DNA from 4 places in the Streptomyces sp. NPDC014894 genome. Region 3 is predicted to be linked to each of the others. Evidence: riboswitches for the same ligand, from Rfam matches in the RefSeq annotation. Region 3 holds a riboswitch; each other region holds the start of a gene.
The links. A riboswitch is a leader RNA that binds a small molecule or an ion and turns the genes downstream of it on or off. The one in region 3 is predicted to bind cobalamin.
Positions count from the first base shown of each region.

Region 1 (7,634 bases), on a different contig from region 3:
CGCCGACCCGAAGTCCACCGCGAAGGGCTACCGGGCCGGACAGATCGCCTCGGCGGGCCTGGTCTCCCTGGCCCACGGCACCAACGACGCCCAGAAGACGATGGGCATCATCACGCTGGCGCTGGTCGCCGGCGGTGTGCTCAACCCCGGCTCGAACCCGCCCATGTGGGTCATCGTCTCCGCCGGTGTCGCGATCGCCCTCGGCACCTACCTCGGCGGCTGGCGCATCATCCGCACCATGGGCAAGGGCCTCACCGACCTTCAGCCGCAGCAGGGCTTCGCCGCCCAGTCCAGCGCGGCCAGCGTCATCCTCGCCTCCTCCAACCTCGGCTTCTCGCTCTCCACCACGCACTCCTGCTCCGGAGCGGTGATGGGCGCCGGCCTCGGCCGCAAGGGCGGCGTGGTCCGCTGGTCCACCGCCACCCGGATGTTCGTGGCCTGGGGTCTGACCCTGCCGGCCGCCGGTCTGGTCGCCGCGGGCTCGGAGTACGTGACCAAGCAGGGCGACTGGGGCGTCGCCGCCGTCGCGATCTTCCTGGTCGCCTCGTCCGCCGCCATCTGGATCTACTCGCGCCGCCAGGTCATCGACCACACCAACGTCAACGGCGAGGAGGGCGACGAGCCCGGCGTCGTGACCGAAGCGATCAACGCGGTCACCCCGCCGCCCGCCGGCACCCCCGCGCAGGACGACCTCAAGACGACCATCGCGGCTCCCTCGGCCGCCGCCCCCGAATCCGGCCCGGCCAGCCCGGCCGCGGTGTAAGGACAGATCAGCATGAACATCGACTGGGCAGCTCTCGGCTCCGTCTTCGGCGTGAGCCTCGTGGCCACCGTCGTCCTCGTGGGCCTGTTCACCCTCGGCATCGTCGGTCTGAGCAAGCAGCAGCCGGCCGCCGGGTCGACGACCGGCGGCACGGCGACCGGCGGCGGCGCGTCCGTGGCCCTCGCCCGTGTCGGCGCGTACATCTGCTTCGCGCTCTGCGTGGCGGCGATCACCTACGGGATCTACCTCATCGTCGACTGACGGCGTCCCCGGACCGTGCGCGGGCCCTGCCCGCCGCACCGAGGACTCCGTCGTCACCAGCTCTTTCACCGGCCGGGCCGGACCACTCCCACGGGGGCGGTCCGGCCCGGTCGCGTCGGTGCCGGGACCGTTCGCGGGGCCGGACGGGGCCGCTCCCGGGCCCGGCGGGGGCCGGTGTCGGGCCCGGCGGGGACCGGTGTCGGGCCCGGCGGGGACCGGTGTCGGGCCCGGCGGGGACCGGTGTCGGGCCCGGCGGGGGCCGGTCCGGGGTGTGGGGCTGAGCACACTGTCCCATCGCAGGTCAACAGCAGGTTGACGGCTGTTCTCGCAGCGTGGTGGACTGCCGGGGCCATTACGGCGGCAGCAGAGGAAGCCGGTGCAAATCCGGCGCGGTCCCGCCACTGTCACCGGGAGGAATCCCGGGAGCCAGGAACTCTCGCCGCCGCATCACGTCGAACCAGGGCGCGGACACCCTGAGTGAGGACATATCGCCATGCCCGGCCGCGGTTCAGCCCCTGCCCCGAGTACGCCTCGCACTCCCCCGGCTCCCCCGGCGACCTCTCCCGCTCCCCCGGCGACCTCTCCGGCACCCCCCGCTTCGTCCTCGGCTCCCCCGGCTCCCCCGGTTTCCCGGGCCCTCCGGAACGAGACCGCGGCCTGACCCCATGCGTGCCGACCGGATATTCGTGTACGGCGCCACCGCCGGCCTCCTCGGCGACCTGCTGCTCGGCGATCCCCGCCGGGGGCACCCGGTCGCCGCGTTCGGGCGGGCCGCGGGCGCCGTCGAGCGCGCGCTGTGGCGCGACCACCGGGGCTGGGGCGCGCTCCACACCGCCGTCTGCGCCGGAGGCGCCGCGGCGGCCGGGGCGCTGCTCGCCCGTGGGACGCGCGGCCGTCCCGCGCTGTCCGTCGCGCTGACCGCCGCCGCCACCTGGACCGTCGTCGGCGGCACCTCGCTGGGCCGCGAGGCCCGGACCGTCGGGGCGGCGCTCGCCGACCGGGACCTGGCCGCGGCCCGGGAACGGCTGCCCCATCTCTGCGGACGCGATCCGCAGGCCCTGGACGAGGCCCAGATCGCCCGCGCCGTGGTGGAGTCCGTCGCCGAGAACACCTCGGACGCGGTCGTGGGGGCCCTGGTGTGGGGGGCGGTCGCGGGCGTTCCCGGGCTGCTCGGCTTCCGCGCCGTCAACACCCTGGACGCGATGGTGGGCCACCGGTCCCCCCGCTACCGGCGGTTCGGCTGGGCCTCGGCCCGGCTGGACGATCTGGCCGGCTGGCCGGGCGCGCGGCTCACGGCCGCCCTCGCCGTCCTCGCGGGCCCCGACCCACGCGGGGCCGTACGGGCCTGGCGGGCCGACGCGCGCCGGCATCCGAGCCCCAACGCCGGTCCGGTCGAGGCGGCCTTCGCCGGAGCGCTCGGCGTACGGCTCGGCGGCACTCTCGCGTACGGCGGCCGGGTCGAGCACCGGCCGGTGCTCCACGGCGAGGGCCGGGCCGTGGAGGTCCCGGACATCGAGCGCGCGGTCCGGCTCTCGCGCCGGGTGAGTCTGCTCGCGCTCGCCGCGAGCGCGGCCGGACGGCTGGCGTTCCGGCAGATCACGGCGGTCCGCCGCCGGCAGGGAGGGATCCGATGACCGAGCGCGGACAGACCGGGGGCGGGCGTACCGGAGGCGGACGTACCGGGAACGGGCGTACCGGCGGCGGGCTGCTGGTCGCGGGAACGACCTCGGACGCGGGCAAGAGCGTCGTCACGGCGGGAATCTGCCGCTGGCTGGTGCGGCAGGGCGTCAGCGTGGCCCCCTTCAAGGGGCAGAACATGTCGCTCAACTCCTTCGTGACCCGCGAGGGCGCGGAGATCGGCCGGGCCCAGGCGATGCAGGCCCAGGCGGCGCGGGTCGAGCCGACCGCGCTGATGAATCCGGTCCTGCTCAAGCCGGGCAGCGACCGCAGCAGCCAGGTCGTGCTGATGGGCAAGCCGGTGGGCGAGCTGAGCGCCCGCGGCTACCACGGCGGCCGGCAGGAGACGCTGTTCGAGCCCGTCGTGGAGTGCCTGGCCGAGCTGCGGCGCTCCTACGACGCCGTGATCTGCGAGGGCGCGGGCAGCCCGGCCGAGATCAACCTGCGGCGCACCGACATCGTGAACATGGGCATCGCCCGGGCGGCGCGGCTGCCGGTGCTCGTCGTCGGGGACATCGACCGGGGCGGGGTCTTCGCCTCCTTCTTCGGCACGACGGCGCTGCTGAGCGCCGAGGACCAGCGGCTGGTGGCCGGTTATCTGGTCAACAAGTTCCGCGGCGACGTCTCGCTGCTGGAGCCGGGCCTCGACATGCTCGAAGGGCTCACCGGGCGGCGGACGTACGGGGTGCTGCCGTACGCGCACGGGCTCGGCATCGACGAGGAGGACGGGCTGCGGGTCTCGCTGCGCGGGACGGTGCGCGAGTCGGCCGTGGCCCCGCCGGTCGGCGAGGACGTGCTGCGGGTGGCGGTCTGCGCGGTGCCCCTGATGTCCAACTTCACCGATGTGGACGCGCTGGCCGCCGAGCCGGGCGTGATCGTCCGATTCGTCGACCGGCCGGAGGAGTTGGCGGACGCGGATCTGGTGATCGTGCCGGGAACCCGGGGCACGGTCCGGGCGTTGGAGTGGCTGAGGGAGCGGGGCTTGGCGCGGGAGCTGGCGCGCAGGGCGGCCGAGGGGCGTCCGGTGCTGGGGATCTGCGGCGGGTTCCAGGTGCTCGGTGAGCACATCGACGACGAGGTCGAGTCACGGGCGGGTTCCGTGACCGGTCTGGGACTGCTGCCCGTACGGGTGCGGTTCGCGGCCGAGAAGACCCTTGCGAGGCCGACGGGCACGGCGCTGGGCGAGCGCGTGGAGGGGTACGAGATCCACCACGGCGTCGCCGAAGTGCTGGGCGGGGAGGCCTTTTTGAGCGGCTGCCGGGTGGGTGAGGTCTGGGGCACCCACTGGCACGGCTCCTTGGAGAGCGACGGCTTCCGCAGGCAGTTCCTGAGACGGGTCGCGAGCGCCGCCGGCCGGCGTTTCGTGCCCGCTCCGGACACGTCCTTCGGAGCGCTGCGCGAAGAGCAGCTGGATCGGCTCGGCGACCTCGTGGAAGAACACGCGGACACGGACGCGCTGCTGCGGCTGATCGAGCAGGGCCCGCCCGCGGACCTTCCCTTCATCGCGCCCGGAGCGCCCGCGATGCCCGCGGCGCGCACGACCGCCGGAGCGCCCGGACGATTCGGAGGCCCCGTATGAGCACAGCGCTGTCCTTCCCGGCCGCCGCCGCGAGTCCGCTCGGGGACGGATTCCGCGGCGGATCCGGCTCCGGCCCGGGTCCGGATTCCCGTGCGGCTGCCCGTCCGTCCCGCCGGCCGCTTCCCCTTTCGATCCCCCTTCCGTTCCCCCTTTCGTTTCCCCCTTCGCTTCACCCCGCGTTTCCGTGTGCGCCCGTGACGACCGAGGAGCCCGTATGAGCACGCCCTACCCGTTCACCGCTGTCGTGGGGCAGGACGATCTGCGGCTCGCGCTGCTGTTGAACGCGGTGTCGCCGCGGGTCGGCGGGGTGCTGGTGCGCGGGGAGAAGGGCACGGCCAAGTCCACCGCCGTACGCGCCCTGTCCGCGCTGCTGCCCGAGGTCGCGGTCGTCGCGGGGTGCCGGTTCTCCTGCGATCCGGCCGCGCCGGACCCGGAGTGCCCCGACGGGCCCCATGGGCCGGGCGGGGCCGCCGCGCGGCCCGCGCGCATGGTCGAGCTGCCCATCGGCGCGTCCGAGGACCGGCTGGTGGGAGCGCTGGACATCGAGCGCGCGCTGGCCGAGGGCGTCAAGGCCTTCGAGCCGGGGCTGCTGGCCGACGCGCACCGCGGGATCCTCTATGTGGACGAGGTGAATCTGCTCCACGACCATCTGGTGGACGTGCTGCTGGACGCCGCCGCGATGGGCGCGTCCTATGTGGAGCGCGAGGGGGTGTCGGTCCGGCACGCCGCGCGTTTTCTGCTGGTGGGCACGATGAACCCGGAAGAGGGCGAGCTGCGGCCGCAGTTGCTCGACCGGTTCGGCCTGACGGTGGAGGTCGTCGCCTCCCGCGAGCCCGATCAGCGGGTCGAGGTCGTCCGTCGGCGGCTGGCGTACGACGACGATCCGGCCGGCTTCACCGCCCGCTGGGGCGAGGACGAGAGGGCGCTGCGGGAGCGGATCATGGCGGCCCGGGCGCTGCTGCCCGAGGTGCGGCTGGGGGACGCGGCGCTCCGGCAGATAGCGGCGACCTGTGCCGCCTTCGAGGTGGACGGGATGCGGGCGGACATCGTGATGGCCCGTACGGCCTGTGCGCTGGCCGCCTGGGCGGGGCGTACGGATGTCCTCGCCGAGGATGTGCGGCAGGCGGCCCTGCTGGCCCTTCCGCACCGGCGGCGGCGCAATCCGTTCGACGCGCCCGGTCTGGACGAGGAGAAGCTGGACCGGACGCTGGAGGAGTTCGGGGAGGACGAGCCCGAGCCCGACCCGGAGCCCGATCCCGATCCCGACCCCGGTGAGGGTCCGGAGGGCGGCCCGGACGGCGGCGGTCCCGGCGGCGCGCCGCCCCCGCAGGACGGCCCCGGCGCGGGCGACGGTGATGATCAGAGCGTTCCGCCGCAGGCCGAGCCCCCCGCGCCTCCGTTGACGACGGGTGAGACGGACGGGACGGCCGAGGCGGACGCGGGGGACGCGGCGGTCGGCGGCGGGCGTGAGCAGCGCCCGGTCGGGGCCGGTGAGCCGTTCCGTACGAAGATGCTGAGCGTTCCCGGGATGGGCGAGGGCGCGGCGGGCCGGCGTTCGCGCTCCCGGGCCGAGCACGGGCGCACCACGGGCGCGCGGCGGCCCCGGGGGGCGCTCACCAAACTGCATCTCGCGGCGACCGTGCAGGCGGCGGCCCCGCATCAGCGGGCGCGGGGGCGCGGCGGCCCGGGTCTGGTGGTGCGGCGGGACGATCTGCGCCAGGCCGCGCGGGAGGGCCGGGAGTCCAATCTCGTGCTCTTCGTGGTGGACGCCTCGGGGTCGATGGCGGCCCGGCAGCGGATGGGCGCGGTCAAGGGCGCGGTGCTCTCGCTGCTGCTCGACGCCTATCAGCGCCGGGACAAGGTGGGTCTGGTGACCTTCCGGGGCAAGGACGCCGAGGTGGCGCTGCCGCCGACGTCCTCGGTGGACGCCGCGGCCGCCCGGCTCGACGGGCTTCCGACCGGCGGGCGCACCCCGCTGGCCGCGGGGCTGTTGAAGGCGCACGACGTGCTGCGGGTGGAGCGGATGCGCGATCCCTCCCGCCGGCCGCTGATGGTGGTGGTGACCGACGGGCGGGCGACGGGCGGCCCCGACCCCGTGAAGCTGGCCTCCCGGGCGGCCGGGCTGCACGCGGCCCAGGGCACGGCCGCCATCGTGGTGGACTGCGAGTCCGGCCCGGTGCGGCTGGGGCTCGCGGGCTCCCTCGCGGCCGACCTCCGGGGATCGGCCGTCACACTCGACGAGTTGCGGGCGGACGCCATCGCCGGACTGGTGAAGAACGCCCGGTCCGCCGGGTCCGACAGAAGGGTCGCGTAATGCCACAGGGACAGCCGTCCGTCGTTCCGGACGACGGGCTCACCACACGTCAGCGGCGGAACAGGCCGCTGGTCTTCGTGCACACGGGCACCGGCAAGGGGAAGTCGACGGCCGCGTTCGGGCTCGCGCTGCGCGCCTGGACCCAGGGGTGGCCGATCGGGGTGTTCCAGTTCGTCAAGTCCGCGAAGTGGAAGGTCGGCGAGGAGAACGCGCTGAAGGTGCTGGGGGCGTCCGGCGAGGGCGGCTCGGTCGACTGGTACAAGATGGGCGAGGGCTGGTCGTGGGTGCAGCGCGACCGGCAGTTCAGCAATGAGGAGGCGGCCCGGGAGGGCTGGGAGCAGGTCAAGCGCGATCTCGCGGCCGAGACCTACAAGCTGTACGTGCTGGACGAGTTCGCCTATCCCCTGCACTGGGGCTGGGTGGACACGGCCGAGGTGATCTCGGTGCTGCGCGACCGCCCGGGGAACCAGCATGTGGTGATCACCGGGCGGAACGCCCCGGCCGAGCTGATCGACTTCGCCGATCTGGTGACCGAGATGACCAAGGTGAAGCACCCGATGGACGCGGGTCAGAAGGGCCAGCGGGGCATCGAGTGGTAGCACGGATCGTGATCGCCGCGCCGTCGTCGGGCAGCGGCAAGACCACCGTCGCGACGGGTCTGATGGCGGCGTTCGCCGCCTCGGGGCTGGCCGTGTCCCCGCACAAGGTGGGCCCCGACTACATCGACCCCGGCTATCACACGCTCGCGACGGGCCGCCCCGGGCGGAATCTGGACGCCTATCTGTGCGGTACGGAGCTGATGGCCCCGCTCTTCGCGCATGGCGCGGCCGGCTGCGATGTGGCCGTGGTCGAGGGCGTGATGGGGATGTACGACGGGGCGGCGGGGGCGGGCGAGCTGGCGTCCACGGCGCAGATCGCGAAGCTGCTGCGGGCGCCGGTGGTGCTGGTGGTGGACGCCTCCTCGCAGTCGCGCTCGGTGGCGGCGCTGGTGCACGGCTTCCTGTCGTGGGACCCGGAGGTCCGGGTCGGGGGCGTGATCT
Region 1 covers NZ_JBIBWD010000024.1:53,457-61,090, forward strand. The annotation lists gene ACF089_RS34720 (anion permease) at 1-763, shown strand, start outside; gene ACF089_RS34725 (hypothetical protein) at 776-1,024, shown strand; cobalamin riboswitch at 1,344-1,483, shown strand; gene ACF089_RS34730 (cobalamin biosynthesis protein) at 1,690-2,658, shown strand; gene ACF089_RS34735 (cobyric acid synthase) at 2,655-4,280, shown strand; gene ACF089_RS34740 (putative cobaltochelatase) at 4,495-6,594, shown strand; gene cobO (cob(I)yrinic acid a,c-diamide adenosyltransferase) at 6,594-7,193, shown strand; gene ACF089_RS34750 (cobyrinate a,c-diamide synthase) at 7,187-7,634, shown strand, end outside.
Region 1: linked by a shared signal. The riboswitch ahead of ACF089_RS34730 (cobalamin biosynthesis protein) and the one ahead of ACF089_RS08450 (ABC transporter substrate-binding protein) in region 3 are both predicted to bind cobalamin.

Region 2 (7,634 bases), on a different contig from region 3:
GCGGGCGCGGGGCTGCTGGACAGTTACGGCGAGGAGCGGCAGCCGGTGGCGAAGGCGACGGGCGAGCGGGCGTCGGCGCGTTCGGCGGAGCACAGCCATCCGGGGTACGCGGCTCCGGTGACGCCGGGCGGGCGGCAGGGCGGGGTGCTGACGGTGGCGATGGGGTACGGCTATCCGCGCGGTGCGGTGATCGGCGTCGATCCGGCGCGTCCGGTGGTGCCGGAGCGGATGGCGCTGACGGGGGAGCCGGGGACCCGGGCGCCGCATCTGTGGGTGCGCAAGGAGGGGGTGCGGCTGTCGACGCTCGATCTGTACGAGCGTTCACTCGTCCTGCTCTGCGGGGAGGGGGCCGTCTGGCGGGACGCGGCGCACAAGGCGGCGGCGCGGCTGTCCGTACCGCTGGACGTGTACGCGATCGGGGACGGGCCGCTGGCGGATCTGGTCCCGGAGGAGGGGTGCGACTGGACCGGGACGCACGGCACGACGGCGGAGGGCGCGCTGCTGGTACGGCCGGACGGGTTCGTGGCCTGGCGGTCGGCGGGCGGCGCGCTGGACGGCGAGAAGGCGGTCGCGGAGGCGTTGGCGCAGGTGCTGCGGCTGGGGTCGTCGGGCTCTCATCAGGACTGATTCCCCGTCGGGCGGGCAGCCGGGAGGTCACGCGCGTCGGGGGGATTCGGGGAAACGCGTTACGTGTGTGACCTCCGCGTTCTACCGTGCGCGGATAGCCCGCCGGGTACGGGAGGTGTACAAAGAAGACATGGCCGAACGTTACGGTCGCCCACGCTCGGTCTTGCGCATGCGGACTGTCGCCGGGCAGGTCTTTCTCCTCCAAGTGGCGATCGTGCTGTTGCTCGTCGGCGCGAGCATCGTCGCGCTCGTCCTCCAGTCGCACGCCGACAGCGAGCGGGAGGCCCTCAACCGGTCGACGGCGGTGGCCCAGACCTTCGCCGACTCGCCGGGCATGGACGCGGCGCTGCGCAGCCGCGATCCGTCGGCGATCCTCCAGCCGAGCGCCGAGGACGCCCGCAAGGACGCCGACGTCGACTTCATCGTGGTGATGAACACCGACGGCATCCGGTACACCTCCCCGCTGCCGAGCGAGATCGGCGGCCGGTTCGTCGGCGACATCGGGCCCGCGCTCGACGGCGAGGTGATCACCCAGCGGGTGCCGAGCAATCTCGGCCCGCTGATCCAGGCGGTGGTGCCGGTCTTCGACCGGCGCGGCACGGTGATCGGGGTGGTGTCCTCCGGGGTCACCGTGGAGCGGGTGAGCGGGGCGGTGGAGGACCAGTTCCCGCTGCTCTTCGGGGCCGCCGCGGTGGTGCTGCTGCTGACCACCGGGGGGACGGCCCTGGTCACCCGGCGGCTGCGGCGGCAGACCCATGGGCTCGGTCCGGAGGAGATGACCCGGATGTACGAGCACCATGACGCGGTGCTGCACGCGGTCCGCGAGGGGGTGCTGATCGTCGGGGAGGACGGGCGGCTGCTGCTCGCGAACGACGAGGCGCGCCGGCTGCTGGAGCTTCCGGTGCGGGTGGAGGGCCGGCTGGTCACGGAGCTGGGGCTGGATCCGCAGACCGCGCGGCTGCTGGCGTCGGGCGGGACGGTGACCGACGAGGTGCACCAGGTCGGCGACCGGCTGCTGGCGGTGAATCAGCGTCCGGCGAGCCGGGACGGCAGTCTGCTGGGGAGTGTGGCGACCTTCCGCGACACCACGGAGCTTCAGGCCGTCAGCGGCCGGGCGGAGGTGGCGCAGGGGCGGCTGAAGCTGCTGTACGACGCCGGTACGGAGATCGGGACCACGCTGGACGTGGTGCGCACCTGCGAGGAGCTGGCCGAGTTCGCGGTGGGCCGGTTCTGCGACTACGCCACCGTCGATCTGGTGGAGCGGGTGCTGCGCGGCGAGGAGCCGGTGTCGACGGGCGCGGGCGAGGACATGCGGCGGGTGGCGGCGGCCGGTCTGGGCGAGACGACGGCGCACTTCCGGCTGGGCACGACGATCCGCTATCTGCCGACGACCCGGATGGGCGCGGGGCTGAGCGAGGGCGAGGCGATCCTGGAGCGGGATCTCGGCGCGTACGCGGGGTGGGAGCAGCAGTCGCCCCAGCGGGCCGAGCAGCTGGTCGAGGCGGGTTTCCACTCGATGATCGCGGTGCCGCTGCGGGCGCGCGGGGCGATTCTGGGCGTGGCGATGTTCTGGCGTTCGCGCACGTCGGAGGCGTTCGAGGAGGAGGACCGCTCGCTCTCCGAGGAGCTGGTGGCGCGGGCGGCGGTGAGCGTCGACAACGCCCGCCGCTACGACCGTGAGCACACCATGGCGGTGACCCTTCAGCGCAGTCTGCTGCCGCGCGGGCTGCCGGAGCAGACGGCGCTGGACATGGCGTACCGCTACCGTCCGGCGCAGGCGGGGCTGGGCGGGGCCGGCGGGGTGGGCGGGGACTGGTTCGACATCATTCCGCTGCCGGGCGCGCGGGTGGCGCTGGTGGTGGGCGATGTGGTGGGCCACGGGCTGCACGCCGCCGCGACGATGGGTCGGCTGCGTACGGCGGTGTACAACTTCTCCACGCTGGACCTGCCGCCGGACGAGCTGCTGTGGCATCTGGACGAGCTGGTGGTCCGGCTGGACCAGGACGAGTCGGCGAGCGGGCCGGACGTCCAGGTCACGGGTGCGACCTGTCTGTACGCGATCTACGATCCGGCCTCGGGCCGCTGCACGGTCGCGCGGGCGGGGCACCACCGGCCGCTGGTGCTCCACCCGGACGGGACGGCGTTCTTCGCGGATGTGCCCGGCGGTCCGCCGCTGGGGCTGGGCGGGCTGCCGTTCGAGACGCTGGAGCTGGAGCTGCCCGAGAACAGCAGTCTGGTGCTGTTCACGAAGGGTCTGGTCGAGGACCGGGACCGGGACATGGACGAGGGGCTGGCGCTGCTGCGGGAGACCGTGGAGGGGCATGCCGGGCGGACCCCGGACGAGACCTGCGAGGCGGTGCTGGGAGCGCTGCTGCCGGAGCGTCCCCGGGACGATGTGGTGCTGCTGGTGGGGCGGACCCGGATGCTGGACTCGGGAGAGGTGGCGGAGTGGGACGTCCCGTCGGATCCCTCGGCGGTGGGCGAGGTGCGGAACGCGGTCACCCATAAGCTCGGCGAATGGGATCTCGGCGAAGAGGCGTTCACGACGGAGTTGATCCTGAGCGAGCTGGTCACCAACGCGATCCGGTACGCGATCGGACCCATCCGGGTGCGGCTGATCCGCGACCGGACGCTGATCTGCGAGGTGTCGGACCACAGCAGCACCTCGCCGCATCTCCGGCAGGCGGCGAGCACCGACGAGGGGGGCCGGGGGCTGTTCCTGGTGGCCCAGTTCGCGGACCGGTGGGGGACGAGGTACACGCCGGACGGGAAGGTGATCTGGACGGAGCAGCCGATCGCCGAGGAGGAGACGGAGCCGGAGAGCGCGGCGGCGCCCGGGGACGGGGTCCGATAGCGCTGTGGATCGGCGGTCCGCCGGGCGCGGGGAAGACGACGGTGGCCCGGCTGCTGGCGCGCCGGCACGGTCTGCGCCGGTACAGCGCGGACGCGCACACCTGGGGGCACCGGGACCGGGCGCTGGCTGCGGGTCATCCGGCGGCGCTCCGCTTCGAGTCGCTGTCCCCCGGGGAGCGCTGGTCCCGGCCGGGCGGGGAGCTGCTCGCGATGTCGCTGCACCATGAGCGCGGTCCGATGATCGCCGACGATGTGCGGGGGCTGCCGGCGGCTCCCGCCGTGGTGGTGGAGGGCACCCCGGTCACCCCGCCCGTCGCCGGGGTCCACGCGCTGTGGCTGCTGCCGACGCCCCGGGTGCAGCGGCGCAGGCTGGCGGAGCGGGGGCTGGGCGAGGGCGCGCTGGAGCTGTACCGGCTGCTGGTGCGGGAGATCGGCGCCCAGGTGACGGAGTACTCCGGCGCGCGGCTGGCCGTCGACGGCGACCGGGGCGTACGGGAGACCCTCGCCGCGGTGGAGGACCACTTCGCCGAGGCCCTGGCCTCGGCTCCCCGCGAGACGACCGCGGCCGGCCGGGCGGGGCTCGCCCGGTACGCGAACGAGGCGCTGGCGGGCCAGTACCGGGGGTACTTCGGCCGGCCGTGGGCGCGGGGGGACGCGGGGGCGACGGTGGTGGCGTTCGACTGCGAGTGCGGGGCGGCGGACTGCGAGGAGGACGTGGCCCTGCCCCGGCGCGACTTCGGCGTCTCCCCCGTCCTGGCCCCGGGCCACGCCGCGCCGGGAGCGTGAGCCCGCCGGAGCGACGGCCCGCGGGCCCGTTCTCGGGCGCGGACCGGCGACGGCGCCTCAGCCGTCCTGTCCCGGCGGGGCGTCCCCGGGGGCCTGGAGGCGGGCGCCGCAGTGGAGGTTCCAGTGGGGCGGGGTGCGGGTGGTGAGTTCGGTGAGGGCGAGGGGGGCGATGTCGAGACGCCAGAAGGTCTGCGGGGGGAGGGCGAGGGCGTGGACGAGGGCGGCGCGGACGACGGCGGGGTCGACCACGGCGAGGAGCCGGCCGGGGGCGGCGGGGAGGCCGTCGAGCCACGCCCCGACCCGGGTGCGGAGCGCGGTCAGCGACTCCCCGCCGTGGGGCGCGGCCGAGGGATCGGCGAGCCAGCGCGCCACCGCGTCCGGTTCCGCCGCGCTCACCTCCGCGAGGCTCCGGCCCCGCCAGCGCCCCATGTCCCAGTCGGCCGGCGCGTCCTCCCCCGTCACCCGCAGCCCCAGCGCCAGAGCGGTCCCGCGACAGCGCTCGGCGGGCGCGCAGACCGCCCGGTCGACCCGGGGCAGCGCCCCGGCGGCGGCCCGCGCCGCGCGCAGCCCCGCCGCGTCCGGCGGCTCGTCCACGGGGAATCTGGCCCCGCGCAGCGCCGCCGTGGTCACGGGCGCGACCAGCATCAGCCGCAACGTCATTCCCATCCCCTCCCCGAATCCATCAGTTTCGGCCAACTCACACCATGGCGGCGCACGCTCCGAACCGGTACGGTCGCGTGGACATGACGAAAGTGTGATGGAAGTCCGGTGAGATTCCGGCACGGTCGCGCCACTGTGTACCCGCGGTTTCGCGGGAAGTCAGACCCGCCGCCTTCGTCGTAGGCACCAGGCACCACGACCGGGACGCGTGTTCCCCCAGGAGGTTTCGCCATGGCTCATTCCACCGTGCCCGCCGCTCCCGCCGCCGCACCGGCGCTCCCCCCTCTCTCGCTCAAGGAGATCGCTCCCTGGGCCGTGTTCGTCGGCGTGCTGGCGCTGATCCTGCTCTATTTCGTCGGCGCGGAGCAGGGCGCCACCTCCCTGATCGCCGGGGAGACGGTGCACGAATGGGTCCACGACGGACGGCATCTGCTCGGCTTCCCCTGCCACTGAGGGCGGTCGCGAGCCCCCAGCACCGCCGTTTCGCCCGGATCCAGTCACAGGGGAACGTCCATGAACTCCATATCCGTCAGAGCCCTGCTCGTCCGCGGCATGCTCGCGGGCCTGATCGCCGGGGCGGTCGCCGCGCTCGTGGCGTACGTCCTCGGCGAGGGCCCGGTGGACGCGGCCATCGCGTTCGAGGAGAGCCACAGCCATGAGCACGGCGGCGAGGAACTCGTCAGCCGGGCCGTGCAGTCCACGGCCGGGCTCGCCACCGCGCTCCTCCTCTTCGGGGTGGCCGTCGGCGGTGTGGCGGCCCTCGCCCACGCCACGGCCCTCGGCCGCATCGGCTCCTTCGGCCCGCGCGCCACGGCCGCGCTGATCTCCCTCGGCGGGCTGCTGACCGTCTACGTCGTGCCCTATCTGAAGTACCCGCCGAACCCGCCCGCGGTCGGCGACCCGGAGACGATCGGCCGGCGGACCGCGCTGTACTTCCTGATGGTCGTGCTCAGTGTGCTGCTGGGGGTGGCGGCGGTCATCCTCGGGAAGCGGCTGGCCCCCCGGCTGGGCAAGGAGAACGCGACGGTGGCGGCGGCGGCCGCGTTCGTGGGCGTCGTGGCCCTGGCGTACGCGTTCCTGCCGTCGTTCGACGAGGTCCCGAAGGGGTTTCCCGCGGCCGTGGTCTGGGACTTCCGGCTCGCCACCCTCGCGATCCACGTAACGCTCTGGACCGTCTTCGGACTCACCTTCAGCCACCTCGCGGGCCGCCTCCACACCGGCCCGACACCGGCGAGGCGGGACCACTCACGCGCGTCCGTCGCACAACCCGGCCCGTCCGCCGATTGAGGACGGACCGGCATTTCCAGCCCGTCCGGCGATTGAGGACGAACCCGAGCCACGGAATCCCGCAGCCGACCGCACCGCCACACCAGGGCTCCGCCCCACACCCCGCGCCTCAAACGCCGGCGAGGCTGGATTCCCCCCAACCCGCCCGGCACACAACCCAGCCGCGCGGCACACAACCCCAGCCTGCCCGGCGATTGAGGACAGACCAGCATTTCCAGCCCGTCCGGCGATTGAGGACGAAGCCGAGCCACAGGAACCCGCAGCCGACGAGCCCCCCACCCCCTTGTCCGATTCATTCAAGACCCCCCACCCCCCTGCGGCCTACGGTGACCCCATGACTCCACGACTCGACGCGATCGGCGTCGTCACCTCCGACATGGCCGCCTCACTCGCCTTCTACCGCCGCCTCGGCCTGGATCTCCCGGCCGACGCGGACACCGCGCCGCACGCGGAGATCGCGCTTCCGGGCGGGATCAGGGTGCTCTGGGACACCGAGGAGACGGTGCGCTCCTTCGACCCCGGGTGGACGCGGCCGTCGGGCGGCGAGCGGGTGGGACTCGCCTTCCGCTGCGACAGTCCGGCGGAGGTGGACTCGGTGTACGCGGAGCTGGTCGCGGCGGGCCACCGGGGCCGTCTGGAGCCGTGGGACGCGGTCTGGGGCCAGCGGTACGCCATCGTGCTGGACCCGGACGGCTGCGGGGTTCAGCTGTTCGCCGACGCCACATAGGCGCTGAGCGTGACACCGGCCAGCTCCCGCATCTCCCGGGCGAGATGGGCCTGGTCGGCGCAGCCCGCGGCGAGCGCGGCCGCCGCGTACGGCGTCCCCTCCCACACCAGCGCCAGCGCGCGCTGGAGCCGCAGCACCCGGGCGAGGGTCTTGGGGCCGTAGCCGAAGGCGCGCAGGGAGCGGCGGTGCAGCGAGCGGGGGCCGAGCCCGACGGCCTCGGCCGCGGCGGCGACCGTGGAGCCGCTCTCCAGCTGTCGTACGACAGCGGCGAGCAGCGGATCGGGGGGCCGGACCGCGGTCCGCGCCCGGCGCAGCGCGAGGGCCTCCAGCTCGGCGCCAGGGTCGGCCGCGCCGTCGATCCGCTCGGTGAGTTCGCGGGCCTTCGCCGCGCCCCAGACGTCGGCCAGCCCGATCCGCCGGTCGAGGGTCTCGTCGGCGGCCACGCCCAGCAGGGCCGGAGCGGCCCCGGGGGCGAAGCGGACCCCGGCGTACCGGGTGCGGCCGGGGACCTCGGGCCGGTGGGCGCGGGTGTCCGGGCCCGCGATCAGCAGCTCCCCCGGGGTCCACAGCAGGTCCATGCACCCGTCGGGCAGCACGGGCCGGGCGCCGGGGCCGGTCTGCTCCCAGACCACGGCGCCGTCGAGCCGCGAGACACGTTCTCGATACACGCGTCCGAGGCTATCCGCTGCCGGCC
Region 2 covers NZ_JBIBWD010000006.1:381,090-388,723, reverse strand. The annotation lists gene ACF089_RS17545 (FAD-dependent oxidoreductase) at 1-627, shown strand, start outside; gene ACF089_RS17540 (SpoIIE family protein phosphatase) at 758-3,481, shown strand; gene ACF089_RS17535 (hypothetical protein) at 3,523-4,266, shown strand; gene ACF089_RS17530 (histidine phosphatase family protein) at 4,324-4,926, opposite strand; cobalamin riboswitch at 4,980-5,114, shown strand; gene ACF089_RS17525 (CbtB domain-containing protein) at 5,158-5,379, shown strand; gene ACF089_RS17520 (CbtA family protein) at 5,440-6,213, shown strand; gene ACF089_RS17515 (VOC family protein) at 6,548-6,940, shown strand; gene ACF089_RS17510 (DUF6597 domain-containing transcriptional factor) at 6,916-7,608, opposite strand.
Region 2: linked by a shared signal. The riboswitch ahead of ACF089_RS17525 (CbtB domain-containing protein) and the one ahead of ACF089_RS08450 (ABC transporter substrate-binding protein) in region 3 are both predicted to bind cobalamin.

Region 3 (7,634 bases):
GGCGACCAGCAGCAGATCGCCGGAGTCGATCCGTACCGCGCCCAGCCCCGGGCCCGCGATCTCCACGGCGGTACGGACGGCCTCGGCCACGTCGTAGGTGTCCACCAGCAGGGTGGTGCCGCGCCCGAGCGAGTCGACCTGGGCCCGGAAGGCGTCCCGCTCGCTGTCGTGCAGCAGGGTGAAGGCGTGCGCGCTGGTCCCCACGGTCGGGATCCCGTAGCGGAAGCCGGCCGCGAGATCGGAGGTGGAGTCGAAGCCGCCGACGTACGCCGCCCGGGCGGAGGCCACCGCGGACAGCTCGTGCGTACGCCGCGCGCCCATCTCGATCAGCCGCCGCCCGCCCGCGGCCGACGACATCCGCGAGGCGGCGGCGGCGATCGCCGAGTCGTGGTTGAGGATCGACAGGATCACGGTCTCCAGCAGCACGCACTCCGCGAAGGAGCCCTCGACCCGCAGCAGCGGGGAGCCCGGGAAGTAGACCTCGCCCTCCGGATAGCCCCAGATGTCGCCGCCGAAGCGGTAGGAGGCGAGCCAGTCGAGGGTGGGCTCGTCCACGATCTTCCGCTCGCGCAGGAAGCCGAGCACCCGTGCGTCGAAGCGGAAGTTCTCCACGGCGTCCAGCACCCGCCCGGTGCCCGCGACGACCCCGTAGCGGCGCCCCTCGGGGAGCCTGCGGGTGAACACCTCGAAGACGGAACGACGGGCGGCGGTGCCGGCCCGCAGCGCCGCCTGCACCATCGTGAACTCGTACTGGTCGGTGAAGAGGGCGGTCGAGGGGACGTCCACCGGCAGCCCCAGATCAGCGGTGTTCACGGCAGTCAGCCTCACGCTTTCGTCTCGGCCGCCCGGGGAGCCCGGGCGATCCAGCCATGGCCAGGATGCTACCCCACATTTCGTCAGAGTGACGAGATGTGGTGGCCGTTTATGCGCCGAGCCCCCCTCAGTGGCAGCATGGACCAGGTGAGTGTTGCTCCCACAGAGATCGAACGTCCTGAGTCGGCGGAGGAGACCTTCGCCGTTCCCGAGCCCGATGTGCCGTGGGTGACGCTCGTCCACAACGATCCCGTGAACCTGATGAGCTATGTGACCTACGTCTTCCAGGCGTACTTCGGTTACTCCAAGGACAAGGCGCGCAAACTGATGCTCGACGTCCATCACAAGGGCCGCGCCGTGGTCTCCAGCGGCAGCCGCGAGGAGATGGAGCGCGACGTGCAGGCGATGCACGGATACGGACTGTGGGCGACCCTCTCCCAGGACCGCGACTGATGCCGGGACACTTCGAGCCGGTCCCCGGCGGGGGCGCGGCCATCGCGCTGGACGAGGTCGAGATCTCCATCCTGCGCTCGCTCGCCGTACAGCTCCTCGAACTGATCGGACCGGGCGACGAGCCCGTCGAGGGCGAGGACCCGCTCGCCGCGCTCTTCGCGGAGGGCCCGAGCGAGCCGCCCGCCGACCCGGCGCTCGCCCGGCTCTTCCCGGACGCCTACATCGACCCGGCGGCCGAGAAGCCCGACGAGGAGCTGGAGGCCGCCTCCTCCGAGTTCCGGCGCTTCACCGAGAACGATCTGCGGACCCACAAGCGCGACGACGCGGTCGCGGTGGTCCGCGGCCTCGACACGCTCACCGTGGACGCCGAGGGCGGCGCGGTGCTGAAGCTGACCGCCGAGGACTGCGTGCGCTGGCTCCGCTCGCTCAACGACCTCCGGCTGACGATCGGCACCCGTCTGGAGGTCAGCGACGAGGACGAGGGGGCCGGGCTGTACCGGCTGCCGGACTCGGATCCGCGCAAGCCGATGGTGATGGCGTACCTCTGGCTCGGCGTCCTCCAGGAGACCCTCGTCGAATCCCTGATGCCCTGACCGTCCGGGCCCCCAGGGCCCCCGCCCGGCCCCCGCCATGCCCGCCCGGCCCCCGCCCGGCCCGCCCAGCCTTCGCCGGGCGGCGCCCGGCGGCCCCGGGACGCCGCGCCCACCGCCCGGCCCGCGCGCCCGGGCGTCCCGGCGTCTCCCTGCCCGCGCGCCCGGGCCCGCCCCGCGCCCGGACGCCCCTGGAGCCCCCGCCCCGGCCCGCCTCCGAAGCCCGGCGCGAGCCCCCCGGGCGGCCCCGGACCACCCCCTGCCGCGACCACCGGCCACCCCTCGGTGAACGCTCAGCGGACGCTCAAATCCGGATAACGATCCCGTCACCACACCCGAACGCTTTGTCGTGTCGAGGGACATTTGTCCGCTTCTAGTGGTGGTCTGCGCCACACTCTTCCTCAGTGATCTCCGCGGCGACCGTGATAGATCTTCACGACCGCCAGGGGCGCCACCCATGCCCCTGGGGGCGCTTGAGCCGGCGGATCGCCGGTGGCACTCCATCCGTATCCGGGGGGATCAGGACCTGATCCGTGACCGCGCGCCAGTCGCAGCGGAAGCGGATCCGCATGGAGAAAGGGCGCACCACCATGACCTCAGTGCAGGTCGGCAAAGATGACGGGCACGACGGCAAGGGTGTCGCGGGGCTCACCGACACCACCGCGGGAGCCGACGGCGGACCCGGCGCGGACCAGGGCTACCACCGAGGACTGGGCGCCCGCCAGATACAGATGATCGCGATCGGCGGAGCGATCGGCACCGGTCTCTTCCTCGGCGCGGGCAAGGGCATCTCCAAGGCCGGCCCCAGTCTCATCCTGGCCTACGCCATCGCGGGCGTGGTCATCTTCTTCATCATGCGGGCCCTCGGCGAACTGCTGATGTACCGCCCGGTCGCGGGCTCGTTCTCCGACTACGCGCGGGAGTTCATCAGCCCCTTCGCGGGCTTCGTCACCGGCTGGACGTACTGGCTCTTCTGGGTCGTCACCGGAATGACCGAGGTCACCGCGGCCGCCTCGTACATGACCTACTGGTGGGACATCCCTCAGTGGATCTCCGCGCTCTGCTTCACGATCATCCTCTATCTGGCCAATCTGATCTCCGTGAAGGTCTTCGGCGAGATCGAGTTCTGGTTCTCGATGATCAAGGTCACCGCGATCATCGGCATGATCCTCATCTGCGCCGGAATCCTCACCATCGGCTTCTCCGACGCCGGGGACACCGCGTCCGTCAGCCTCCTCTGGGACGACGGCGGCTTCTTCCCCAAGGGCATCGGCGGCACCCTGATGACCCTCCAGATCGTGATGTTCGCCTTCCTCGCGGTCGAACTCGTCGGCGTCACCGCCGGTGAGTCCAAGGACCCCGAGAAGAACCTGCCCAAGGCGATCAACACCGTGCCGATCCGCATCGCGGTCTTCTACATCGGCGCGCTGATCATGATCCTCTCGGTGGTCTCCTGGACCAAGTTCCAGCCCGGGGTCTCCCCCTTCGTCGCCGCCTTCGACGAGATGGGCCTCCAGGTCGGCGCCGCCATCGTCAACTTCGTCGTGCTGACCGCCGCGCTCTCCTCCTGCAACTCCGGCATGTACTCCACCGGCCGGATGCTGCGCGACCTCGCGCTCAACTCGCAGGGCCCGAAGATCTTCACCCGGCTCACCCGGAGCGGCACCCCGCTGCTCGGCACCACCTTCTCCGCCGGACTGATGCTGATCGGCGTCTGGATCAACTACCAGTGGCCCGGCGAGGCCTTCCACAAGATCGTCTCCTTCGCCACCATCTCCGGCATGTGGGCCTGGATCATGATCCTCGTCAGCCAGATCCGCTACCGGGCCAAGGCCGACCGCGGCGAACTCCCGCAGTCCACCTTCCGCGCCCCCGGCGCCCCGTACACCAGCTACTTCGCCCTCGCCTTCATCGGCCTGGTGATCGTGCTGATGGGCGTCGACAAGGACGCCCGGATCTCCCTCTACGTCGCCCCCGTGTGGGGCCTGCTGCTCGGCGTCGCCTATCTGCTGCTGAAGCGCCGCAACCCGCAGGGAGACGCCTTCCGCAAGCGCTGACCGCCCCCCGGGGCCCAGCGCGGCGAAGGGGCGGGCCCGTACCGGACACCGGTACGGGCCCGCCCCTTCGCCGGTCTGTTTATCCTGATCGTCATGCTGACCCTCACACAGGCTCTCTTCGACCGGATCGTGGCGCACGCCCGCGCCGACCACCCCGACGAGGCGTGCGGCGTGGTCGCCGGCCCCGAGGGCAGCGGCCGTCCCGAGCGCTTCATCCCCATGCTGAACGCCGCCCGTTCGCCCACGTTCTACGAGTTCGACTCCGCGGATCTCCTCAAGCTCTACCGTGAGATGGACGACAACGACGAAGAACCGGTGATCATCTACCATTCGCACACCGCGACCGAGGCATATCCCTCGCGTACGGACATCTCGTACGCGAACGAGCCCGGCGCGCACTATGTGCTGGTCTCCACCGCGGACACCGACGCCGCCGGACCCTTCCAGTTCCGCTCCTTCCGCATCGTGGACGGAGAGATCTCGGAAGAGGAGATCAAAGTCGTTGACGCATACTGAGCCCTGACCGAGTTCCGACTCGGCTGTCTGAAAAGGGGCGGTGGGACTCAGGAAGCCGGTGCGACTCCGGCGCGGTCCCGCCACTGTGACCAGGCCCCGTGCCTGGCAGCCAGGAACTGACCTGCCGCCCTTCTCCCATCACCCAGGGGACGTGGAAATCCCCGGAGGAGGCCGTACCCCGTCATGTCCGGACGCCGTTCCGCCCACGCACTCATAGCCGCCGCCCTGCTGCTCCCGCTCGCCGCCTGCGGCTCCGACGGCGACGCCGGCGCCAAGACCGGCAAGCCCGCCGAGGCCGGCGGCTCCTTCCCGTACACCGTCGACAACTGCGGTGTGAGGACGACGTACCAGAAGGCCCCCGAACGGGCCGTCACCATGAACCAGCACGTCACCGAGATCATGCTGGAACTGGGCCTGGAGAAGTCCCTCGTCGGCACCGCCTTCCTCGACGACGAGGTCCTGCCGCGCTACAAGAAGACCTACGACGCCGTCCCCGTCCTCGCCGAGGAGTACCCCTCCAAGGAGAAGCTGCTCGCCGCCGACCCCGACTTCGTCTACGGCGGCTACGCCAGCGCCTTCGACCCCAAGGACGGGCGCACCCGGGACGAGCTGAAGAAGTCCGGCATCGACTCCCGGCTCAACATCGAATACTGCGCCGAGGGCCGCACCACCCTGGACGACGTCTACCGAGAGGTCGACGAGATCGGCCGCACCTTCGGCGTCGGCGACCGCGCCGAGAAGTGGGTCACGAAGGCCCGCGCCACCGTCGCCGCCGCCGAGAACGGACTGAAGGGCCGCGAGCCCCGGCCCGTCTTCGTCTACGACAGCGGCGACAAGACCGCCCAGACCGCGGGCGGCGCCGGCATCGGCAACGAGCTGATCACCCGCGCCGGCGGCCGCAACGTCTTCGCCGACGTCGACAAGGCCTTCGGCGACGCCACCTGGGAGCAGGTGGTGGCCCGCGCCCCCGAGATCGTCGTCATCCTCGACTACGGCTCCACCACCGTCGAACAGAAGAAGAAGCGCCTGCTCGACGACCCGGCCCTGCGCGACGTCCCCGCCGTCAAGAACAAGAAATTCGCGGTGCTGCCGCTCTCCGACGCGGTGCTCGGGGTGCGCGCTCCCGACGCCATCGCCAAGCTGGCGTCGCAGTTCGACCGGTGAAGCTCCTCCAGGCGCCGGCGAAGGCCCCCGCCGCGGCCGGGCCCGCACCGCGGCCGGGGCTCCGCTCCCGGCTGCGGTACGGGGCCGTCCTCACCGCGCTGACCGCCGCACTGGCCGCCGCCGTCATCGCGGGCCTCGGCCTCGGCTCCGTACGGATCCCGCCCGGACAGGTGATCGAGGCCCTCCTCCCCGGCGCGGAACCCAGCCCCTTCCGCACCATCGTCGTCGACGTACGGCTGCCCCGGGTCCTCCTCGGCGTCCTCGTCGGCTCCGGGCTCGCCGTCGTCGGCACGGTCCTCCAGGCCCTGGTGCGCAACCGGCTCGCCGACCCCTTCCTCCTCGGGATCTCCTCCGGCGCCTCCACCGGCGCGGTCGTCGTCCTCACCCTCGGCATCGGCGCCACCACCGCCGTCGCCATGCCCGTCGGCGCGTTCGCCGGAGCGCTCGGCGCGATGATCCTCGTCTACGGACTGGCCCGCCGCGGCGGCTCCATGACCGGCACCCGGCTGGTGCTCGCGGGGGTGACCGTCTCGTACATCCTCACCGCCCTCACCACCCTCGTCCTCGTCGCCTCCGCCCGGCCCGAGCACTTCCGCGAGGCGCTCTACTGGTCCCTCGGCGGCCTGGGCAGCGCCCGCTGGGACGTCCTCTGGGTGCCCGGCGCCGTCCTCGCCGTCTCCCTGCCGCTGCTGTTCGCCCTCGCCCGCCCGCTCGACCTGCTGCTCGTGGGCGAGGAGGGGGCCACCGTCCTCGGCCTGGACGTCTCCCGCTTCCGCGCCGCCGCCTTCGTCCTCGTCTCCCTGGTCACCGCCGTCCTCGTCTCCGCCAGCGGAGCCGTCGGCTTCATCGGCCTGATGGTGCCGCACGCCGCCCGGCTGCTGGTCGGCGCGACCCACCGGGCCCTGCTGCCGGTCGCCGCGCTCGGCGGCGCGGTCGCCCTCGTCGTCGCCGACCTCGCGGCCCGCACCGTCGCCTCCCCCCAGGACATCCCCGTCGGCGTCCTCACCGCCCTCATCGGCGGCCCCCTCTTCCTCTGGCTGATGCGCTCCCGCACCGCACAAGGAGCCGCCCTGTGAGCGCGTCCCTCACCCTGACCGGCATCACCTACGAGACCGCCGGCCGCACCCTGCTGCACGGCGTCGACCTCGACGCCCGCCCCGGCGAGACCGTCGGCCTCGTCGGACCGAACGGCAGCGGCAAGACCACCCTCCTGCGCTGCGTCTACGGCACCCTGCGCCCCGCCGCCGGACGCGTCCTGCTCGACGGCGACGATCTGACCGCCCTCGGCCCCAAGGCCCGCGCCCGGCGGGTCGCCAGCGTCCCCCAGGACAGCCCCGGCGAATTCGAACTCACCGTCCGCGAGATCGTCGCCATGGGCCGCGCCCCGCACAAACGCTTCTGGGAACAGGACAGCGCGAGCGACGCCGACGCCGTCGACGACGCCCTCGACCGGCTGAGCATCACCTGCCTCGCCGACCGGGCCTTCCCCTCCCTCTCCGGCGGGGAGCGCCAGCGGGCGCTCGTCGCCCGGGCCCTGGTCCAGCGGCCCGCGCTGCTGGTCCTGGACGAGCCCACCAACCATCTCGACATCCGCTACCAGCTGGAGATCCTCGGCCTCATCCGCGCCCTGGGCACCACCAGCGTGCTGGCCCTGCACGACCTCAACCTCGCCGCGTACTACTGCGACCGCATCCATGTGCTGAAGGCCGGACGCGTGGTCGCCTCCGGCACGCCCCACGAGGTGCTGACCTCCGAACTGCTCGCCGAGGTCTACGAGGTCGCGGCCGAGATAGCGGTCCATCCGGTGACCGGAGCCCCTGCCATCACCTACCTCCCTCCCGCATAGTGAACGGAATTCGTCCGGCATACGAGACCGTATTCCAGAACCCGGACCGGGAATCGATACGATGACCGCATGGTTCTCCACGACATGAGCGATACGACGCGAGGCGGCTCCGTGCTGCTCGTAGCGCGGCTCCATGTCGACCTGTGCCGCCTTGCCAGCGCGATGTGTCCCTGAGCACCGAAAGCCCCACCGCTT
Region 3 covers NZ_JBIBWD010000003.1:110,469-118,102, forward strand. The annotation lists gene ACF089_RS08425 (nicotinate phosphoribosyltransferase) at 1-813, opposite strand, end outside; gene clpS (ATP-dependent Clp protease adapter ClpS) at 952-1,266, shown strand; gene ACF089_RS08435 (DUF2017 domain-containing protein) at 1,266-1,859, shown strand; gene ACF089_RS08440 (amino acid permease) at 2,447-3,913, shown strand; gene ACF089_RS08445 (Mov34/MPN/PAD-1 family protein) at 4,007-4,429, shown strand; cobalamin riboswitch at 4,422-4,569, shown strand; gene ACF089_RS08450 (ABC transporter substrate-binding protein) at 4,613-5,593, shown strand; gene ACF089_RS08455 (FecCD family ABC transporter permease) at 5,590-6,669, shown strand; gene ACF089_RS08460 (ABC transporter ATP-binding protein) at 6,666-7,439, shown strand; gene ACF089_RS08465 (putative leader peptide) at 7,509-7,613, shown strand.

Region 4 (7,634 bases), on a different contig from region 3:
CCCCGCCTCCCCGGGGCCGCGACCGCCCGGACACCGCACCGGCGCACCACGGCCCGCCCCTCCCGACGGCGGTCCGGCGAGCCCGGGCGCGCTGATCCGGCACGGGTCCTTCGGGTCCGGCCGGGGTCGGCGTCTCGGCGTCGCCGGCACCGGATTCGCGGGCCACCAGGTCGCGGAGGCGATGGTCCCCGTCCTCATCGGCGTGGTGATCGACCGGGCCGTCCGCACCGGGGACACCGGCGCGCTGCTGAGCCTGCTGTCCGCGCTCGCCCTCCTGTTCGCCCTGCTGATCCTCTGCTGGCGGACGGGTTCCCGCCTCACCACGCACGTCTACTCCTACGGAGAGCACGAGCTGCGGCTGCTGGCGGCGGGCCGGGTGCTGCACCCCCGGGGCATGGCCACGAGACGCTCCCCCGGCGATGTGCTCACCGTCGCCACCTCCGACGCGTCGAACGTCTCCGGCCTCGCCTGGGTCCTCGCCGAGCAGGGCGGCGCGCTCGCCGGACTGCTCACGGCGACGGCCGCCCTGCTGCTGATCTCCTGGCAGCTCGCCGCCCTCGTCCTGGCGGTCGCGGCCGTCCAGCTGCTGGCGCTCCATCTCCTGAGCGGACCGCTGGAGCGGCGGGTGTACGCCGAGCAGCGCGGGGCCGCCCGGGCGGGCGCGCTGGCGGCCGACTTCACCGGCGGGCTGCGGGTGCTCAAGGGCTTCGGGGCCGAGGGCACGGCGGCGGACCGCTACCGGGACGCCAGCCAGGAGTCCGCGCGGGCCGCGCTGCGCCGGATCCGCTCCCTGGCGGATCTGTCCGCGCTGAACTCCGCGCTCTCCGGGGTCGCCCTGGCCGGGATCGCGCTGGTCGCGGGCTTCATGGCGCTGGACGGGTCGATCACGGTCGGGAATCTCGTCACCGCCGTGGGTCTCGCCCAGGTGGTCGCCGGGCCGATGGAGACCCTCGGATTCCTGGGCGCGGCCGTCGCCTCCAAACGCGGCTCCGCCCGCAGACTGGCCGAACTCCTCGCGGTCCCCCACCGGTTCCCCGAGCCGTCCGCGGCTCCCCCGGACCGGACCGCCGGCCCCGAGGACGGGACCGAGGAGCGTCCCTCCGACGGCCCGCTCCTCGCCCTGCGGCTGGACGACGGCCCGGCCGTCACCGCCGGGCCGGGCGAGGTCGTCGGCATCCGCGCCCAAGGTGAGACCGCCCGGGAGCTGGCCGAACTGATCTCCTGCCGGCGGGTCCCGGAGCCGGGCCGGTATCTGCTGCGCGGCCGGGACGTCGCGGGGCTCTCCCCCGACGAGGCGCGCCGTACCGTCTTCGCACCGCCGCACGACTCCGCCGTGTTCACCGGCACCGTCGCCGACAATCTCGCCGCCGAGGCGGTGGACCCGGCCGCCCTCACCGCCTCCGGACTGGACGACGTGCTCACCCATCTGCCGGACGGAACCGCCTCCGAGGTCGGCGAACAGGGCCGGCTGCTGTCGGGCGGCCAGCGGCAGCGGCTGCTGCTCGCCCGGGCCCTGCACCAGCCGCAGCCCGTCCTCGTCCTGCACGAGCCCACCACCTCCGTCGACAGCGTCACGGAGGACCGCATCGCCCGGGCGCTGCGCGGGTTCGGCGACCGGGCGATCGTCCTCGTCACCACCAGCCCCGCCCTGCTCGGCGCCTGCGACCGGGTCCACGAGGCCCCGGAGCCGTCCGGGCCGGCGGCCGGGACGCACCAGGACCGGGTGACCGCGCGATGACCACCACACCGACGGAGCCCGGGGACCGCACGGCGGCGGACGGCGCGGGACCGGCGCCGCTGCCCGTCGCCTCCACCCGGGAGACCGCCCGCGGCGCCCTCCGCCTCCTCTCTCCCCACCGGGCCCGTCTCGCCGGAACCGTCGTGGTGCTGCTCGCCGCCGCCGCGTCCGCGCTGGCGGCCCCCGCCCTGCTGGGCGTGATGGTCGACATCGTGATCGCCAAGCGGCCCCGGCACGAGCTGCTCCTGCCGGCCGGCGGGGTGCTCGCGGCGGCGCTGCTGAGCGCCTGCCTCGGCCGGTGGGGGCGGCTGCTGCTGGCCCGCACCGCGCAGCACGCCCTCGCCGAGCTGCGCGAGGACGTCTTCGCCACGGCGGTCGCCCAGCCCTCCGCCCTGGTGGAGAAGGCGGGGACGGGCGATCTCGTGTCCCGGGTCGCGGGCGACGCGGAGGCCGTCAACACCGTCATCGGACGGGTGCTGCCCGCCTTCGTCTCCGCGTTCCTCACCATCGCGCTCACCCTGATCGGGATCGGGGCGATCGACTGGCGGTTCGCCCTCGCGGTGCTCGCCGCAGCGCCCCTCCAGTACGTGGCGCTGCGGCGCTTCCTGGCCCGGTCGGGTCCGGTGTACCGGGAGCTGCACAGCGCCGAGGCCGCTCGCGGCCAGGAGATCGTGGAGACCCTCAACGGCGCGGACACGGTGGCCGCCCTCCGGAGTCAGCGCCGGCGGCTCGCCCGGATCGCGGCCTCCTCCGAGCGCGCCATCGGCCATGAGCTGGACGCCGTACGGCTGCGCAACGGCTTCTACGGGCTGCTGAACGTCGCCGAGCTGATCGGTCTCGCGGCCGTGCTGGCGGTCGGCCACCGGCTGGTCATGGACTCCGCGGTGAGCCTGGGCGCGGCCACCGCCGCCGCCCTCTACTTCCACCAGCTGTTCGGCCCGGTGGGCGTGCTGCTCTCGAACGTCGACGAACTCCAGGACGCCGGGGCGGGTCTGGCGCGTCTCGTCGGCGTCACCGCCCTGCCGAAGCCGCCCGCGGCCTGCCCCCCGCCGGCGCCCGGCCCGTCCGGCGGCGGCCGGGTCGTCCTCGACCGGGTCTCGTACGGATACGGTCCCGGCCGGCTCGCGCTCGACCGGGTCTCGCTGACCGTCGAGCCCGGGGAGACCGTCGCGATCGTCGGGGCCAGCGGGGCCGGGAAGACGACGCTCGCCAAGCTCGTCGCCGGTGTGCTGAGCCCGGACAGCGGCGAGATCGTCATCGACGGCGCGCGGGCCGCGTCACCGGCCGGGCGCGCCCGGACCGTCCTGGTGAGCCAGGAGGTCCATGTCTTCGACGGGACCGTCGCGGAGGATCTGCGCCTCTTCGCCCCCGGCGCGGACGACGACCGGATCCGGGCGGCGGCCGCGCGGCTCGGCGCGGAGTGGATCGACGGGCTCCCCGCCGGACTCGACACCCCGGTCGGCGCGGGCGGCCACGAGCTGACCGCCGCGCGGTCGCAGCATCTGGCGCTGCTCCGGCTCACCCTGGCCGCCCCCTCGGTCGCGGTCCTGGACGAGGCCACGGCGGAGGCGGGGAGCACGGACGCGGGTCTGCTCGACCGGGCGGCGGCCTCGGCGCTGTCCGGCCGTACCGCCATCGTGATCGCCCACCGGCTCGGCCAGGCCGCGCGGGCCGACCGCATCGTCGTCATGGAGGACGGCCGGGCCGTCGAGTCCGGGACGCATACGGAGCTGGTGCGGGCGCGGGGGCGGTACGCGCGGCTGTGGGAGGCGTGGGAGCGCGGCCGCTGAGCGGGCGCGGCCCCCGGGCCCCCGGCGGTCAGTCGAAGCGGACCCGCGCCGCCGGCGTCACCCGGATCGAGCGTCCGGGGTACTGGATGGTGGCGAAGGTCGTGTTGTGGTGCTCGACGACCTGGGCCGCGGTCGGCACGACGCCCACCGGGCGTACCGGTGTGGTGTGTCCGTCCGAGACCAGCACGAGATCGTGGCCGAGGGAGAGAGCGGCCCGGGCGGTGGAGTCGACGCAGTACTCCGTGGCGAAGCCGGTGACGACCAGCCGGCGCACCGCCCGTCCGCGCAGCAGGTCGCCGAGGCCGCTGCCGAGGAAGGAGTCGGCGCTGTCCTTGTCGAGGACGGCGTCGCCCGGCCGGGGCGCGACCGCCGGGTGGATGTCGCGGAGTTCGGCGGGCACGGGGTAGGCGTCGAGGCGTTGCCTCAGATGGACGACGGGCGTCCCGGCGGAGCGGGCCCGGCCGGCGAGGCCGGCGATCCGGGAGAGACAGCCGTCGGCGTCATGGGCGTCGGCCAACAGGGCGATCTGCATGTCGATGATGAGCAGCGCGGTCTCCGGCATCCCGCGAGCCTATCCCTCCGGCCGCGCGCGTCGGCGGGGAACGCGGCCGGGCGACCCGGGCGATCGGTGCGCGGGGGCGGCGGCCCGGGTGCGCGTCGCCCGTACGGTGAAGCCCTCCCGGCGCATGTCGGCGGCGGCGTCCTCGGGCAGCGCGTCGAGCATCGTGCGGTGGGCGGGGGCGAGCAGCCCGCCGGCCGGCCGATCCTCTCCTGTCGGCGGACGGAGCGTTCGAAGAACAGATCGCGGGCTTCGTCGGCGGGGTCGGCCGGCACGAGGTCCGCTGCGCGTTCGGGGGCGGCCCCGGCGGCGAGGCGTACGAGCGGCCCGCCCCAGCTGTGGCCGACGAGGACGAACGGCCCGGGGCCGAGGCGGTCGAGAAGGTCCGTCAGGTCCTCGGCCATCCTGTCGAGGGCCCGGGCCGCCGGGTCCCGGCGGCTCCGGCCGAGGCCGCCGCGGTCGTGGACCACCGTGCTCGTCCGCCCGGACGAGCGCCCCGTACGAGCGGCCCGCGGCGAGCCCTCCCCCCTCCGATCCGGCCTGCTCGGCGCGGGTCGGCCGCCGCCAATCCCGAACCATCCGTGTCTCATGTCACGGTCCGGAATGTGAACAGCACTGTCCGAAGGCACGCGATCCCTCTACGCTGACCGGTGCAGCTGGTTCGCCCTGTCCGCCAGACAGACGCGTCGCAAGAGGGAACCCGGTGGAAATCCGGGACTGCCCCGCAGCGGTGAGTGGGAACGACCGCCGTCATACGCACTGGATCCGGGAAACGGATCTGGGAAGCGACGGCCAGTAGGTGCCGACCGGGAGACCGGACGGCGGGCCCGCGAGTCCGAAGACCTGCCCGCTGTCCGCGCACGACCCGTTCGTGTGCGGATATCCCGGTGACCTCGTGGGCGGGTCGGCGACCATATCCGGCGGACGACCGCGCCCTGCGCGGCACGGGTCCGTCCGATGTGTCCTCCCTTCGCCTCCTCGTCCCGTCACCGGGATCCACAGGAGACATCTCGCGAAGGAGAGTTCCGTGACAGCGAAGTCCGCAGCCGCGGCAGCACGGGCCACCGTGTACGGCTACCCCCGCCAGGGCCAGAACCGGGAACTGAAGAAGGCCGTCGAGGGGTACTGGAAGGGCCGCGTCACCGCCGACGCCCTCCGGGAGACCGCGGCGGATCTGCGCCGGACGAACTGGCGTCAGCTGGCCGACGCCGGCGTCCACGAGGTGCCGACCGGCGATTTCTCGTACTACGACCACATGCTGGACACCAGTGTCATGGTCGGGGCTGTCCCCGGGCGGCACCGCGCCGCCGTCGCGGCGGACGCCCTCGACGGCTACTTCGCCATGGCGCGCGGCACCCAGGACGTCGCGCCCCTGGAGATGACCAAGTGGTTCGACACCAACTACCACTATCTGGTGCCCGAACTCGGCCCCGACACCGTCTTCACCGCCGACCCGTCCAAGCAGGTCGCCGAGTTGACGGAGGCCCTCGCGCTCGGGCTCGCCCCCCGCCCGGTCCTCGTCGGCCCCCTCACCTATCTCCTGCTGGCCAAGCCCGCGCCCGGCGTCGCCGCCGACTTCGAACCGCTGACCCTGCTGGACCGGCTGCTGCCGGTGTACGCCGAGGTCCTCGCCGATCTCCGCGCGGCCGGCGCGGAGTGGGTCCAGCTGGACGAGCCCGCCCTGGTCCAGGACCGCACCCCGGCCGAGCTGAACGCCGCCGCCCGCGCCTACCGCGACCTCGGCGGACTGACCGACCGTCCGAAACTGCTGGTCGCCTCCTACTTCGACCGCCTCGGCGAGGCCCTGCCCGTACTGGCCAAGGCCCCCGTCGAAGGGCTCGCCCTCGACTTCACCGAGCGGGCCGCCGGCAATCTCGACGATCTCGCCGCCGTCGGCGGACTGCGCGGCAAGCGCCTGGTCGCGGGCGTGGTCAACGGCCGCAACATCTGGATCAACGACTACGAGAAGTCCCTCGCCACCCTCGGCACCCTGCTCGGTCTCGCCGACCGCGTCGACGTCGCGGCCTCCTGCTCCCTGCTGCACGTCCCCCTCGACGCCGGGGCCGAACGCGACATCGACCCGCAGATCGCCCGCTGGCTCGCCTTCGCCCGGCAGAAGACGGCCGAGCTGGTCACCCTCGCCAAGGGACTGGCCCAGGGCACCGGCGCGATCACCGCCGAACTCGCCGCCAACCGGGCCGATCTGGCCTCCCGCGCCGGATCCGCCCTCACCCACGACCCGGCGGTACGCGCCCGTACCGCGGCCGTCACCGACGCCGACGGCCGCCGCTCCCAGCCGTACGCCGAGCGGACCGCCGCCCAGCGGGACCTGCTCCGGCTGCCGCTGCTGCCCACCACCACCATCGGCTCGTTCCCGCAGACGAACGAGCTGCGCACCGCGCGCGCGGATCTGCGCGCCGGGCGCATCGACACCCCCGGGTACGAGGAGCGCATCAAGGACGAGATCCGCGAGGTCCTCGCCTTCCAGGAGAAGGCGGGCATCGACGTACTGGTGCACGGCGAGCCCGAGCGCAATGACATGGTCCAGTACTTCGCCGAGCAGCTCACCGGCTATCTCGCCACCCAGCACGGCTGGGTCCAGTCCTACGGCACCCGCTATGTCCGCCCACCGGTCCTGGCCGGGGACATCTCCCGGCCGGAGGCGATGACGGTCCGCTGGACCTCGTACGCCCAGTCGCTCACCGAACGGCCCGTCAAGGGCATGCTCACCGGCCCGGTGACCATGCTCGCCTGGTCCTTCGTCCGCGACGACCAGCCGCTCGGCGACACCGCCCGGCAGGTCGCCCTCGCCCTGCGCGACGAGGTGAACGATCTGGAGGCCGCGGGCGCCTCCGTCATCCAGGTCGACGAACCCGCGCTCCGCGAGACCCTCCCGCTGCGCGCCGCCGACCACTCCGGCTATCTCGCCTGGGCCACCGAGTCCTTCCGCCTCACCACCGGCGGCGTCCGTCCGGCCACCCAGATCCACACGCACATGTGCTACGCGGAGTTCGGCGACATCGTGCAGGCCATCGACGATCTCGACGCCGACGTCATCAGCCTGGAGGCCGCCCGCTCCCATATGCAGGTCGCCCGCGAACTGGCCGCCCACGGCTATCCGCGCGAGGCCGGACCGGGCGTCTACGACATCCACTCCCCCCGGGTCCCGAGCGCCGAGGAGGCCGCCGCCCTGCTGCGCAAGGGGCTCGAGGCCATCCCGGCCGAACGCCTCTGGGTCAATCCCGACTGCGGCCTGAAGACCCGCGGCTGGCCCGAGACCCGCGCCTCCCTGGAGAACCTGGTCGCCGCCGCCCGTGAGATCCGCGCGGGGCTGACCGCCGAGAACGCCTGACCACCGGGCCGGGGCGGGCGCCCGCGCGGCGCCCGCCCCGGCCGGGCATCCGCTAACCCCAGGTGAGCGGGTCGAGATGGAGGTAGAAGCTCAGCCGGTCGTGATCGAGGTCGACGCCGTACCGTTCGGCGAACGCGGCGTCGGCGTCCCGCGCCCGTGTCTCGTCCGGCCAGGTCTCCCGCGCGTTGGCGAGCA
Region 4 covers NZ_JBIBWD010000008.1:89,637-97,270, forward strand. The annotation lists gene ACF089_RS20205 (ABC transporter transmembrane domain-containing protein) at 1-1,738, shown strand, start outside; gene ACF089_RS20210 (ABC transporter ATP-binding protein) at 1,735-3,528, shown strand; gene ACF089_RS20215 (isochorismatase family protein) at 3,557-4,069, opposite strand; gene ACF089_RS20220 (alpha/beta fold hydrolase) at 3,952-4,677, opposite strand; cobalamin riboswitch at 4,728-4,953, shown strand; gene metE (5-methyltetrahydropteroyltriglutamate--homocysteine S-methyltransferase) at 5,115-7,439, shown strand; gene ACF089_RS20230 (APH(3'') family aminoglycoside O-phosphotransferase) at 7,492-7,634, opposite strand, start outside.
Region 4: linked by a shared signal. The riboswitch ahead of metE (5-methyltetrahydropteroyltriglutamate--homocysteine S-methyltransferase) and the one ahead of ACF089_RS08450 (ABC transporter substrate-binding protein) in region 3 are both predicted to bind cobalamin.